2 regions of the Peribacillus sp. R9-11 genome follow, and region 2 is predicted to be linked to the other one. Evidence: riboswitches for the same ligand, from Rfam matches in the RefSeq annotation. Region 2 holds a riboswitch; the other holds the start of a gene.

Region 1 (7,003 bases), 1.7 Mb from region 2:
TCTGTGCTGTATCCAAAGGTACTTACACGTTCCCAGATGTTTAACGTCGACGAAGCGTCATTTGCGGCAAAGCCATTTACAAAGAACGTTGGCTGAATTGGGTCTCCGAATTTAGTGATACGCATGGCACCTGGATCCGGATGTGCATTTAACATGCCACGGAAAGCCGTTTTTTCATCAATGCCCAATGCTTCTGCAACGGCCAAAGCAAGGGATGCGTTATCCGGGAATACCATATAGTCGAATTCGCGTAAAAAGTCTTCCGAAATTTTTGAATTATCAGCAACAATTACTTTCGAATTACGTTTCTTTGCAATTTGTTTGAAAAATTCCAAATATTCACTTTCGATGGTTATTAAATGCCCATTATAGGGAATAGTTGCTGTAAAGGCTTGTGCAACCTCATCCAATGTTGGTCCCATGACATCCATATGATCCTCTAGTACATTTACGATAACTCCGATGTTGGCTTGAATCATTTTATTTTGGAAGATTAGTTGATAGTCAGGCTGTACAGCCATACATTCACAAACTAGTGCTTCTGTTCCTAAATCGGCAACTTCTTTAACTACACGGCGTTGCTCTCCAATATTCGGTCCCTCTGGACGGCGTTTAATCGGTTTTTCTTTGTCCGTAAACCAATAGATCATTCTTGCTGATGTTCCGGTTGTTTTACCTACTGTTTTGTACTTAGCTTCCTGAATCACACCTGTAATTAGACGCGTTACAGTCGATTTCCCTCGAATCCCATTCACATTCACACGTACCGGGATGGAGTCGAGACGCTTCTGATGGCGTTTTTGTTCGAAAATGCCATAGCCAAGCAAAAAGATCGCACAAATAAATATTGGTGCCATTTTTTAACCTCTCTTTTTTTCAAATATTTGAATTACTGAATACACACTACATGATTTTAAACTTAAGAAGCAAGGGTCAAAAATTCTATCGCAATATAGTTATTATTGTATTTTACAAATAAATGTATATATAAGTGTAATAGTATCTAAATGATTAAATGTTTTATGAGACCAAAGATATGGGTGAAAATCCAGTAAAACCTTGGTTTATTTACACTAAAATATGGAAAGTGTAAATAAATACTCATTTTGAATAGCATAAAAATAGTTTCGTGAGTATTTGAACCCAATTCTTAATGGCTATATTTGTATAATTAATTGTTTCTGAAAGTGAGGTTTATTACAGTTTAATAATTGTTTATACCCATTTATTTGACTTCTACGTAACAATAATCATGCATTTGTCATTCTATGTAAGAGATTGCATCTATCGACTCAAATAGTTGTACTCTTTTGAATATGAACAAAGATGAGTAAAAGAACACCCCTCTTTTTTTTATGATTTTCGGTTTTTTAGATGAGAAATACCCATGGGGCTATAGTGTGACTTCTTTCTTTGAAATGAAATAAACTAAATTCAAGCAAATTTTTTTGGAAAAATGCCTAGTTTCTTCTATTAATATAGTGTAAATAGAAGAATGAAAAGAAAAAAAGCTCAGAAGGATATCTGAGCTTTCCGTTTGTATTTTTTAGAATAATAGAATGGGTAAGAAATCTCCGCTAGTTATGGAGTATTCGTAATTTGTGGGAAAGGAGCCACGACGAAAGTAGCTGATTCTGGATTAATTAAGGTTAACTGGATTTCTTTCTGTCAGAAATCTCAGGATTGGAGTCCTTTTTACCACCATCAATAACATAAAGCTTAGGAGCTAATCTCGCTTTTTTTCCTTGTTTTTCAGAATTCATCTTCATATAATTTTCGTATTCTTTGCGAAAGAACTCGTCCGTTTCTCGTTCTAGGGCTTTCCGTTCGTTAAACTCTGCTATGAATTTGAAAAAACGTTTCATATGAATTCCTCCTTTTTGGGTTAAAAAAGTCTTAGTTTAATAGTAACATAGGTTTGGTGAAACTTAGCCCTTTTTTACAATAATGGAGAGAAAAGTACGTTTTATTAGTTATTTGGTTGTGTTTTATTCACTCTTGAAAGAATAATACTAAAGAACCTTCTTGAGAAGAAGTTCCTATGCAATTGGTTGAAATGGATGCTTGGATCATGAGCGTTTGATACTGGAACTTGCCAGTAAGTAGGTGAGTGGAAGTAGATGATACTATTAATTTTAGTGGTAAAAAAATATTCCTGTAGTTATATATATTATACACTAAATATTCTGAAAATAAATCAAAATGTTTTTTGATACGTGCCTGAATCCATTTGTTTTTTATTAATGTGTCTAGTAATATATTCCCCAAATTAACGAAAACGAAACACAATCTATAAAAGAGACATTAGGGAAATAGAAGGTGGGAAAAGAAAAGAAAAAAAGCAATTTCCCGCGTGCAACACGCAGGAAATTGCTAGTATCATAATTGGAACTTTTTAACCTGGTCAGTTAGCTGCTCAGCAGCAGAGGCGAGCTCACGGGCATGATTAGTGATTTCATCCATCGAAGAGCTGGATTGCTGGGCGGAGGCGGAGACTTGTTCAATACCTGCCGCAGACTCTTCAGACACGGCTGCGATGTCTTCGATAGCTTGATTGATTTTTATACTATTGGTAGTGATATAGTTTAAGTCATTTGTAATATGCTGTACTTTTGTACCCATGTTCCCGACTGAATTATTAATTGTTTCAAATGTTTGGCCGGTGAGGGTAATCTGTCTCGTACCTGCATCTACCTGTGTGTATCCATCTTCTAAAGAGTGGACGACGGTTTTTGAACCAGTTTGGATAGCTGTGACAATATTTGTGATATCCCCAACTGAATGTGTGACCTCTTCTGCGAGTTTTCGTACTTCTTCTGCAACGACGGCGAAGCCCTTTCCATGTTCGCCGGCTCGTGCAGCTTCTATAGCCGCATTTAAGGCCAATAAATTGGTTTGATTGGAAATATCCTTGATGACCTGTACAAGCTGTGAGATTTCCTTTGATTGTGAGTCAAGTCCTTTCACTTGTTCGACAGCATTTTTGACAATCTCATCAATCATTTTCATTTGTTGGACCGAGTTACGCATTAATATGATTCCTTCCTTGGTCAAGGATAGAATCTCGGTGGAGCTTTGGGAAACTTCTTCCCCGCAAGAATAGGCCTGCTGGATCTTTCTGGTGAACTCTTCCATCATATGGACCATATCAGCTGCTCGGTGGGCTTGAGACTCTGAACCTTCCGATAGCTCGAACATGGTAGTCGCAATCTGTCTGCTGCCTTGTTGGACCTCATTTGCTGATTGAGTTAAGTCTTCGCTTTGGTTCGAAACGGATTCAGATACAACTAGCATTTTTTCGATAGTATCACTAAGGTTTTTCTGCATCTGGTTGGAGGACAGAGTTAATTCTCCAATTTCATCATTTGACTTTTGCTCTAAAGGTTCATGGTTCAGCTCACCTTTCGCCACTACTTTCATTCTGTCCCTAATTTTAAGGAGAGGTTTTGTAATAATATTGGCTGTTACAAGCGCAAGCAGAAGGCCTATGATGACAGCGGCAATGGATATAATGATACTAGTCGTTTTAACTGATTCTCCACTTGCGATGACGATTTCTCCGGAAGCGACAATTGATTTCTCGCGTTCGGAAGCTAGCTCCCTAAACCCATCCATCAATTCATTGCTTATTGGTGCAACTTCATCCTTTAGTATTTCTTTAGCGCGTTCTTCATTTCCTTGATCATATTGTGTAAATACGCGGTCAATAATAATCGTTCTCCAATCCACGCTTTTCTGAATCAATTCCTTCATTTTGTCAGAATCACTTAGGGATAAAAGATCCTCCTGAATGACTTTGCTTTCTTCGGTATATTTTAAGAACCTCTCTTTATTACTTTCGTCGCCAAATAGAATATAGCCTCTCGCGAGTGCGCTTCTTTGTGCAAGATTATTGAGTAGTTGTTCTTCATCAATAAGAACCGGTAATTCATGTTTAATAATATCTTTGGAATGCACAAGTGACTTATTGCTACTATAGATATTAAATGCTCCTAAGATGATACACAAAGATATAATGAGTGAAAATGCCACCAATATCTTTCCTTTAATACTTCTCACGTTAATGGACCCCTTTTGCTATATTTTTTGTTTACCCTTTTTTATCGGAAAAATAATAGGATATTTAAGGAGGTAAGGGAAGATATGTTGTATAACAAACTTTACCATTCGGTCTTATAATCAGTTTGATATAAACTTCTTGATTTCTTTTCATATTCAAGTTACTATTAATTTGGAAAATTATAATATTCCGCTAGGCGGAAGAGGTTCTAGCTACCCTCTCAAAAAAACTAAGGAGAAACAGTACTCTATTCTTAGGGTGCTGTTTTTTTCCGTAAAAAGGAGTTTTATAGAAATGATGAAGAAGGAAAAGGCAGTGGTTGTGTTTAGCGGGGGACAGGATAGTACGACGTGTTTGTTCTGGGCAATGGAGCGATTTGAGAAAGTAGAAGCGGTTACGTTTGATTATAATCAGCGGCACAGCTTGGAAATCGAATGCGCGCAAAAGATTGCTAAGGAACTGGGCATTACCCATCATATTCTGGATATGTCGCTGTTGAACCAACTAGCGCCGAATGCGTTAACGCGAAGTGATATCGCAGTAGAGGACGGAGAAGACGGGGAACTGCCGTCAACGTTTGTACCAGGGCGGAATTTGCTGTTCCTTTCGTTTGCCGGTGTATTGGCAAGCCAAATTGGGGCTAAGCATATTGTCACTGGTGTCTGCGAGACGGATTTCAGCGGATATCCAGACTGTCGCGATGTATTCATTAAATCGTTGAACGTGACCTTGAATTTGTCGATGGACCAGTCATTTGTGATTGATACGCCGCTTATGTGGCTGAATAAAGAGGAAACATGGGAGCTTGCGGATCAGCTTGGCGCATTTGATTTCGTCCGTGAGAAGACTCTGACTTGTTATAACGGGATTATATCCGACGGCTGTGGTGAGTGTCCGGCATGTAAGCTTCGGAAAAAAGGGTTGGATGACTATGTAAGCAGACGGCAGGTGCTTAAATAATGTACGGTTTTACTATCGTGGATAAGCTTCAAAAAATAGATAAAGATATTCAGCGGAATCAATTAAACTACTCAAGTAAGCGGGTCATGGTCAGCAAGGAATTCACCTTTGATGCCGCGCACCATCTTCATGACTATGAAGGCAAATGCAAGAACTTGCATGGCCACACGTATAGGGTCATTTTCGGATTGAGCGGATATACGGATTCACGCGGTTTGATGATAGATTTTGGTGACATCAAAGAAATTTGGAAAAATGAGATTGAAATACACCTTGATCATCGTTATTTGAATGAAACATTGCCGCTCATGAATACAACAGCTGAAAATATGGTTGTCTGGATTTATGAAAAAATGGCCGAAGCCCTTTTAACCAAGAATTATGAGGGTGCTAGAGTCGAATTTGTTCGTCTATATGAAACGCCGACGAGTTATGCTGAAGCTAGACGGGAGTGGATGGAAAGTGAGTAAGCTGCCTGTTATGGAAATCTTCGGCCCGACAATACAAGGGGAGGGCATGGTCATCGGACAAAAGACCATGTTTGTTCGGACGGCAGGATGCGATTATTCTTGTGCCTGGTGTGATTCCGCGTTTACTTGGGACGGGACTGGTAAGGAAGATACAGTTCAAATGACTGCCGAAGATATATGGGATGAGCTGAAGCGAATTGGCGGTGAGGGCTTTTCCTTCGTTACAATATCAGGTGGAAATCCAGCACTGCTGAAAAATCTAGATGGCTTGATAGCAATTTTAAAAGATAATGGAATGAAAACCGGCGTGGAAACACAGGGAAGCCGTTGGCAGGATTGGTTTCTCGATATTGATGAACTGACTATTTCACCTAAGCCACCGAGTTCTAGGATGAACACGGACTTTGAGGTGCTTGATCGAATAATATCTAATCTTGCCAATCGACATCCCGATAATCATGTCTCGTTGAAGGTTGTAATCTTTGATGATGAAGATTATCAGTATGCGAAAAACGTACATTTCCGGTACCCGGATATTCCTTTTTATTTGCAGGTTGGCAATGATGACAGCAGGACGGCTAATGATCAGCAGCTGATTAGCGGACTTTTGAAAAAATATGAAAAGCTAATTGATAAAGTAATAGCTGATGATGAACTTAGAAATGTGAAAGTGCTGCCGCAGCTGCATACGTATATATGGGGAAATAAGCGGGGAGTGTAAAGGAAGAGAGTAAGAAGCAGTGTGATGCGCAAGATCAATCACACTGCTTTTTTTATGCGGACAATAAACTAAATACCACTATTATACCTCCTGAATGTGTGTAGCCTTGAAAGCCGTTGTGTATTTAAGGCCATATCCTAAAAAACGATCCATTCCAATATGAGCCGTCCAAATTAAACCTACCATTAAAATTGTATCCTGGTTTAGAGAAACAGCTAGTAAAATGATGAGTATTGATATTGTATAAGTATGAAACAAGTTATAAACCTTGGCACCAATTTGATTATTGATTAGATAGGCTAACATAGAAATGTCAGGTGTTAATAGTAATAAAAGGAAAATCAACCAGCTAAATTCATTTATTGAATAGATATAAATTATCGCTATAAGAACTATAAGCCCTTCAGAATGTATTAATTTTTTCACCATATTTAAGCCTCCTAATCTTTATTAACCATTGGTCAATGTATGTGCAAAAAATTATACAATACTCTTCATAATATTTTTAACGTGAAAATTAGCTAAGCTTTTTACATCTTGATATGAAAGTTGTGTATTAATATAAAATGTTATAAAGCCGTGGAGCGAAAGGAAAATAGACCATATTGATGCAGGGTTTAGTTTATTTTCTGTAAGGTCAGTCAGAGAACTGATTAGTTTTTCATATGTTTTATTAGAATCAAGTTGAAGTAAATGTTGAATTTCTTTTTCTTTAGATAAAAACATGATTGCATAATGATTTTGCTGGGTTAACCCAAACTCTATAAAGCATAGTAATATCTTCTCTATTTT
Region 2 (7,003 bases):
TACCACATTTGCAGGAATAATAGGGGGGATAGGCGTTGTTAAAGAAAAGGTTTAAAGAAAAAGGTGTGAAGGTGATCTTGGTCGGTTCTCTTGTGGGAATGGGAACGTTCACTTATATGCCTACAGCAGAGGCTACGGAGGATACAGCGGTCACACAGGGAGAGGCCCAAACGGTAAATACTCTATCTAAGCTCGAAATAGATGGTATAACATTGAATCAACAGTTTTCTGCCGATGTTTTAGAGTATAGTGCAACAGTAGGGAAGAATGTTGAAAAAATCAGCTTACTTGCTGAGAGTTCCAGTGAGACTGCTACCGTATCAGTGAATGGTATACAACTGACAAATGGGAAGGCTGAGGATTTTTCTCTTCAAACTGGTAAGAATACGTTCACGATCACGGTCAGTGATGGGATAAATGAAACGACTACCTATACCATCCAGGTTGATAAATCGGAAAGCGATGACAACCTTTTAACTGCGATTGGATTATCAAAAGGTTCTTTAACATTTGATGCGTCTGTAACAGCTTATAAGGTTTCTTTGGCGAATAAAGTCAATACCATTACGGTGGCTCCAACAGTGAGTGACAGTACTGCAAGGGTAAACGTAAATGGAATAGATGCAACGAGTAAAGGAGTAAAGGTGAACCTTCCAGTTGGTAAGACAACGGTGAAGATTGTCGTTGCAGCAGAAAATGGAGATAAAAAAACATACACGCTTACGATTACAAGGGCTGCAGCTAAAGCAAAGAGAACCGAAGATAAGGATACCTCTAAAGGAGATGAAGCTAAAAAGGAATCTTCAACGGGAACAAGTAAAACTCAACCTTCCTCCGATAACGGTGACAAACCATCATCAACTCCTTCGGATTTATCCAAAGGTCAAGTGCTAAGTAGCCAAGCACCTAAAGCACAGCAGATTGCAAGCATTTCCACACAAAAACCCTTATCGGATTCTGTTAAAAAGGCAATTTCAGCTGGGTCCGTAGGTGAGGAAGGCAATACCACACCAGTGTTGAACACTTTGACAGTATCAAAAGGAACGTGGAACAAATCTTTTGATTCTGATGAGCATACATATCATATCGAAGTCGATAAGGATATTACCTCAGTCCAAATTGAAGCTATAGCTAGCGCAAGTGGAGCTACGTTAAAATATGACGGTGAAAGCAGTAAAACCGTAACGATTAAGAATAAAGCTAAGACTGCAATTTCAGTTACAGTCTCAAAAGATGGAGCACGACGTACCTACGTCCTTGTTTTCGATAAAGATATCGATGTAGACATGGATGAGGAAGAAACTGTAGATGATGCCAAAACTGAAAAAGAGGCAGTAGTTGGAGCAAAACAAATGAGTACATCTAGTAAATCGGAAAACCTTAAATCCAATAACAGAGGTAGCCAGATGATGCCGATGGATAATCAATCAACAGAATCCATCTCATTTTTGGGGAAAATAAAGAAATTCGTTCTCTCTCTTTTTTAATATTACCAAGGGACTGTTTCAAAAAATTTGAAGGGGTCTTTTTTTAGACTACAAAAAAAGGACAAGATTTAATAGGCTTGTCCTGAAATTTATATTGGTAAAACAATTTTGACTTCGGTTCCATGATTTAGCTCGCTGTTAAAACGAACCTTTCCTCTGTGCGCCTCAATAATTCGGCAGCTAACGGTCAATCCTAGACCCGTTCCTCTTTCTTTAGATGAATAAAAAGGTTCTCCTAGATGTTTCAAACGATTTTTTTCGATTCCACTTCCATTATCCCTGATGGTTATGGAAAGGGTATTGTCTATTTGCTCAAAATCAATCCAAATGTGATCGGCGGAGGCCTCCATAGAGTTCTTAATCATGTTTATAAAAACTTGTTTGAGCTGATTTGCCTCACATGAAAGAAGCGGGATTTCATTTTTTACATCTATCGATATTTTTGTAGAATATGAGTCTGCCTCTGGTTTAAGCAAGGTTTTGACTTCATCCATCAGTCCAATAATTTGGTGTTTACTGAATGGGAGTTCCTGAGGTTTTGCAAGAACAAGTAATTCGCTTACAATCAGATTGATTCGGTCTAATTCACTGAGCATAATAGTGTAGTATTGTTCAAAGGGGTGGTCGCTCTTTTTAAGTAACTGGACGAATCCTTTTAAAGAAGTTAATGGGTTACGTACTTCGTGTGCTACACTGGCAGCAAGTTCACCGACTATTGACAACTTTTCGGTTCTTCTTAAGCGTGCTTCCGTTTCTCGGATTTGAGTTACATCTTTAGCATAGGTAATAATTCCGACTAATTCATTTCCAATAAGCATCGGGACAAATGTACATGAAAGTAAAAGAGACTCCCCGTATTTCGTGAGAAACTCTATATCTTTTCCTTTTTTTATCCCCTTTTGGTTTTCGACGACGTATTGACAGGATGTACGAATCAGTTCTTCATCTTCTGCGGAAAAGTTTAACTCAATAAAAGAGGCACCTTGGATTTCTTCTTGATGAAAGCCTGTAACTGTTTCAAACCTTGGATTGACGGTGGTAATTATTCCGGTTAAATCAAGCATCAGCATCGGATAAGGGTTGTGTTCGAACAATGATTTATAGCGCTGTTCACTCTCAAATAATTGATTTTCTGCGACAACTCTTTCAGAAATATCCCTGCCAATGACCACTAATCCTTTTCGGGAACCATCTTCAAAGAACAAAGGAACTTTGATGGTATCAAAGGTCTTATGATTGCCGTTGGGTAGCGGGATGATTTCCTCACACCGCGTAATCTCCTTTTTTATCCACGTTTCTTCATCTGAAATTTCACAGTAGATTAACGACTCTTTATAAAATTCGGAGTATTCTGCGAGCTCACTGTCTTTTTTCCCCTTATAGTCTACATGTTCCAATTGAAATAATTGCAGACCAAAGGTGTTGGATTCAAGCCATCGGCCATCTCCATCCTTGAAGTTAACGAAGTCTACCATTGAATTAATGAGCGTGCGACGACGCTGTTCCTCTTCTTTTAATTGCTTGAATTTTTCTCTTTTAGCCAAATAAAGAAATAAAATCAAGCCTATTGATAAAAGAAAAACAATTCCTTCTGCTCTTTGGAGTTGAATAAAGACCTCTTTGTTTTCAATATTAGTAGTTAAAAAGTAGTCGAACACGACTAGCGTAAGAATCCCAAATAGGATATATAGTACTAAAATGGAGCGTTTGGACATGGAGATTCTCCCTGATTTACGACATTTCAAAGGTTAAAAATACATACACATTTTAACAAACTATCAAAGAAAAATATATGCAGAATCATAAATAAAAAAACAGGAACCCTAACAGTCACCTGTTTTTCCTGAAGAAGGTTACTTTCTTTTTCTTCTTAAAGCGTTTATAGATAAGGAAAAATAGTAAGAAGAGGAAGGCGAGTACAGCTAGTGTATATTGGTTCATTTCCACAGATAGGAGACCATAAGGGATTAAGGATAGAAAGAAAAAGTATATAAGATTGCCGAGTGCGGTCGCTAATAAAAAATCCTTGAAGGTTACAGAACTGACTCCTGCTGCCAAGTTAATTAAACTTGTTGGTATGAGTGGGAATATCCTTCCGGTAAACACGTACATAAAGCCATGCTCTACAACGGATTCTTTCCATTTTGGGCCCATTTTCTTTAAGAGAGGTGCCTGAAACCAGTTCCTGGCTGCATAAAAAATGAATCCTGATGCAACGACACTTGTAACCCAACTCCATAGGTACCCATATATGAATCCAAATATCGCGACATTGATGGTTAGGAGTAAAATTAAGGGTATAATGGTAAAAGAATTTTGGACAATCATCAACACAAATGTCACAACAAAAGTAAGCAAAAGGTTTTCTGTCAATATGGTTATAACTGAATCCAAATCACTTTTCCAAACCATGGTGAACAATTCTGCATTGGAAACGATAAATATTACTATTACCAGTAGACCGATTAAGGTCAGTATTTTTTTCAAAAGGTCACCACCATTCATTCTAATAGTTTATCATCTTCAGGTTCAATGGTGAAAAAAAGAGCTCCCGCATGAAGCAGACAGCTCTTTTCCATTATAGTGGGCTAACGACGCAAAGATTCCTTTATAGCCACTTTTCAAACTGAATTCTTTTGTTCATTCCATAAATGATTGGCGCACCAATCAAGAGGACAACGCACTCACCGACAGCCGTGGTCATCCAGCTAAACCAGAAAGGTAAGCCAAAGGCAAGGTTCAGTTCAATTGCAATTAAAAACATTGTGAATGTGAAAAAGATAATCGTGGCGATCATTCGTCCTTTAATGCTTTTTATGAACCGAGATACAAAAATGACAAGCAATAAGGCGAGCACGGATTGCCCTACCCCAAAAATCAAATCATACGGCACCATCGGCGAAAAGAGCAGATTCGATATGAAAACGCCGCCCACTATGCCGTAGATATATTTTTTATTGAATACAATCAGATGATTCAACATTTCCGGTACACGAAATTGAAACATCTCAAAAGCTATTGGTTTAAACACCAATGAGACCGCCACATACAAGGCAGCCAATAACCCGTTTATCACAAGTGTACGAACATTCATTTTAATCTCTCCCTAGTTTTTTATCGTGGGATGGTTACGAACCACGGTTAGGCGTTTGCCCAATGATTAATAGTATCCCATGTAAGCTTGTTTCGTCAATTTGTAAAGAATGGTTTCAAAATAATAAGGTTTCAAGCTGTGGATGTCTCAATGATTTTGATTTATTGCAATAAAGGATGATATTATTTTTACATGTACTTCAAAGGAGTGGATATAATATGTCGATCGAGAGTGTCAAGAGCCATTTTAAAAAATGGAATCGGGAAGGCGATGTAATGGAGTTCGAAACATCGAGTGCTACGGTGATTGAAGCAGCAGAAACCATCGGTGTTATTCCAGCGCGAATTGCTAAGACTCTTTCCTTTAAGGGGGAAGGTGAGCATGCGATTTTGGTTGTTGCCGCAGGGGACGCAAAAGTGGATAATAAGAAATTTCGTCAGACGTTCGGTTTCAAGGCACGAATGCTGTCAGCTGAGGATGTGCTTGAGCAGACTGGTCATGCCATTGGAGGAGTCTGCCCGTTTGGGTTGGCAAATGACCTAGATGTTTTCCTTGATGTGTCGATGAAGCGCTTTGAGTCTTTATTCCCAGCATGCGGAAGTGCGAACTCTGCAATAGAACTTAAACTTGCTGAATTATTTGAATATTCAGGAGCAAAGGATTGGGTTGATGTTTGTAAGGCATGGGAAGAAGAGCAGAATGAGGAAGCAGCAGTAGGTAAGGCAGTTGATGGATTTTGATTTATCGTACCAAAAAGAACCACATAGAATGGAAATGAGTCCACTTGGGTGGACTTTATTTGTTGATAACGAGAGACATTACCTGTTCCCTTTTTATTACTGGGTTTTTAGTTATAAGCTTTTAACTTGTTCCGAATAGGTTTGCTCCCATTTTCTTCTGAAAAGTTGACCGCAGATGTAAATTAACGGTCTAATTAGGGGAGGTTTGTTCAACATGGCGCATAGGCAAATCGTTCAGAAAGTTCGTAAGTGGAGGGTAAAAGATGTTCAATGAAAGCTATAAAAAAAACAATAGCAGTTACCTCAGTCTTAAAACTCTTTATGAAGAAAATATCACGGTTAAGAGCATTGCCCAGGAACTTGAGTTTTGCCATAAAAACGATTTAGCACTGGGGATACAAAAAGAATTGGAAAAAAAGAATTTCGATATATTGGCGGTAGAGGATCAAGGGGAAATTATCGGATATATCGAAAGGCAAGAACTTGGTGAAGGTAAGATTGCGGAGTATTTGAAATGTTTTACACCAAGAGAATTGGTTTCGGACTCAACCCCTTTGATTCAACTTCTTCATATTTTTAAGAATAAAACGAGGGTGTTCGTGTTAGAGAATAATTCAATTAAAAAGTTGATTACCCACGCTGACCTTCAAAAGCCTCCAATCAGAATGCTGATTTTTGGATATATTACCCTTTTGGAAATGAGGATGAGCGATATCATCATGGATAAATTCGGGGATGACAGTTGGTATCCAATGATCAGCGGAGATCGTTTAGAAAAGGCTACCGAATTATATAGGAGGAGAATCGATAAAAATGAGGATATCAATTTAATAGAGTGTCTGCAAATCAGTGATAAATTCGATATCATTCATAAAGATCAGGAATTGAGGTTCTTCTTCCAAATTCCTTCTAAAAGTAAAGGAAAGAAAGATGCGAATGCCATTCGAAAATTACGGGATAAGATTTCTCATGCTAATGAACTTGGGTTGGACATGTCCTGGATAGAAATCATCGAAGTGGTGGAATCCTGTGGCCAACTGCTCGAAATCTCTGAATCCTATCGGTATGAAAAATAAAATGATGGTGAGAGACGTTTTAGGTAGACCATACTTCAAATAACTCTGCAATTTTTAAAGCAGAGCTGTAAAGCATTCTCAAGACGAACTGGAATTAAGGAGAACCAGCTACTATGCTGGTTCCTTTTTGTTTAACCCCCTGACAGAAAAAACTGCCCATACGTGAGGCAGCTTCTTCAAATAGTTAGAACTCCGGTAGTTCATCCAGGTTATTTTCCTTTACCCCATCGGGCTCACTCCGCAATATGTCACGGCCATATTTATGGAAGACATCAACATTGGCGAGGTTGCCTGCCTTAGCTTCCGAAAGAGCGGTGGGATAGTCAAGCTCCCGCCCAGAATTTGTTTTGATGGCAATAATATTGTCATCTTCATTTTTTCGTACTGCGATAATTTCTTCTTTTCCAGTTGTATCATGTTGGTTTACTTGTGGGGTTCCCTGCTGTTTGTAGGATTCATATGCTTTTTCAAATTGGTCCATGCTTGGACACCTCCTATTTATAGGGTGAGCTATTTGGTCAGCAATATACAAACCAGGTTTCGTCCAGATTGAGCCGCATTTTTGTCAAAATGGGCCGACTTTTCGGCATTTTTTTATGAAAAGAC

What was found. A riboswitch is a leader RNA that binds a small molecule or an ion and turns the genes downstream of it on or off. The one in region 2 is predicted to bind preQ1.
Region 1: another riboswitch for preQ1. It lies ahead of queC (7-cyano-7-deazaguanine synthase QueC); the one in region 2 lies ahead of RE409_RS02275 (QueT transporter family protein).

What each region holds. Positions count from the first base shown of each region.
Region 1 is NZ_CP133763.1:4,439,254-4,446,256, reverse strand. Features, by position in the region: gene pgsB (poly-gamma-glutamate synthase PgsB) at 1-857, opposite strand, end outside; gene RE409_RS21615 (hypothetical protein) at 1,650-1,865, opposite strand; gene RE409_RS21610 (methyl-accepting chemotaxis protein) at 2,380-4,059, opposite strand; PreQ1 riboswitch class I at 4,257-4,299, shown strand; gene queC (7-cyano-7-deazaguanine synthase QueC) at 4,358-5,020, shown strand; gene queD (6-carboxytetrahydropterin synthase QueD) at 5,020-5,490, shown strand; gene queE (7-carboxy-7-deazaguanine synthase QueE) at 5,483-6,211, shown strand; gene RE409_RS21590 (DUF4260 domain-containing protein) at 6,293-6,640, opposite strand; gene RE409_RS21585 (TetR/AcrR family transcriptional regulator) at 6,692-7,003, opposite strand, start outside.
Region 2 is NZ_CP133763.1:461,042-468,044, forward strand. Features, by position in the region: gene RE409_RS02260 (cadherin-like beta sandwich domain-containing protein) at 36-1,487, shown strand; gene RE409_RS02265 (PAS domain-containing sensor histidine kinase) at 1,577-3,202, opposite strand; gene RE409_RS02270 (TVP38/TMEM64 family protein) at 3,318-3,974, opposite strand; gene RE409_RS02275 (QueT transporter family protein) at 4,096-4,581, opposite strand; PreQ1 riboswitch class I at 4,588-4,632, opposite strand; gene RE409_RS02280 (YbaK/EbsC family protein) at 4,800-5,321, shown strand; gene RE409_RS02285 (hypothetical protein) at 5,585-6,397, shown strand; gene RE409_RS02290 (DUF3892 domain-containing protein) at 6,582-6,878, opposite strand.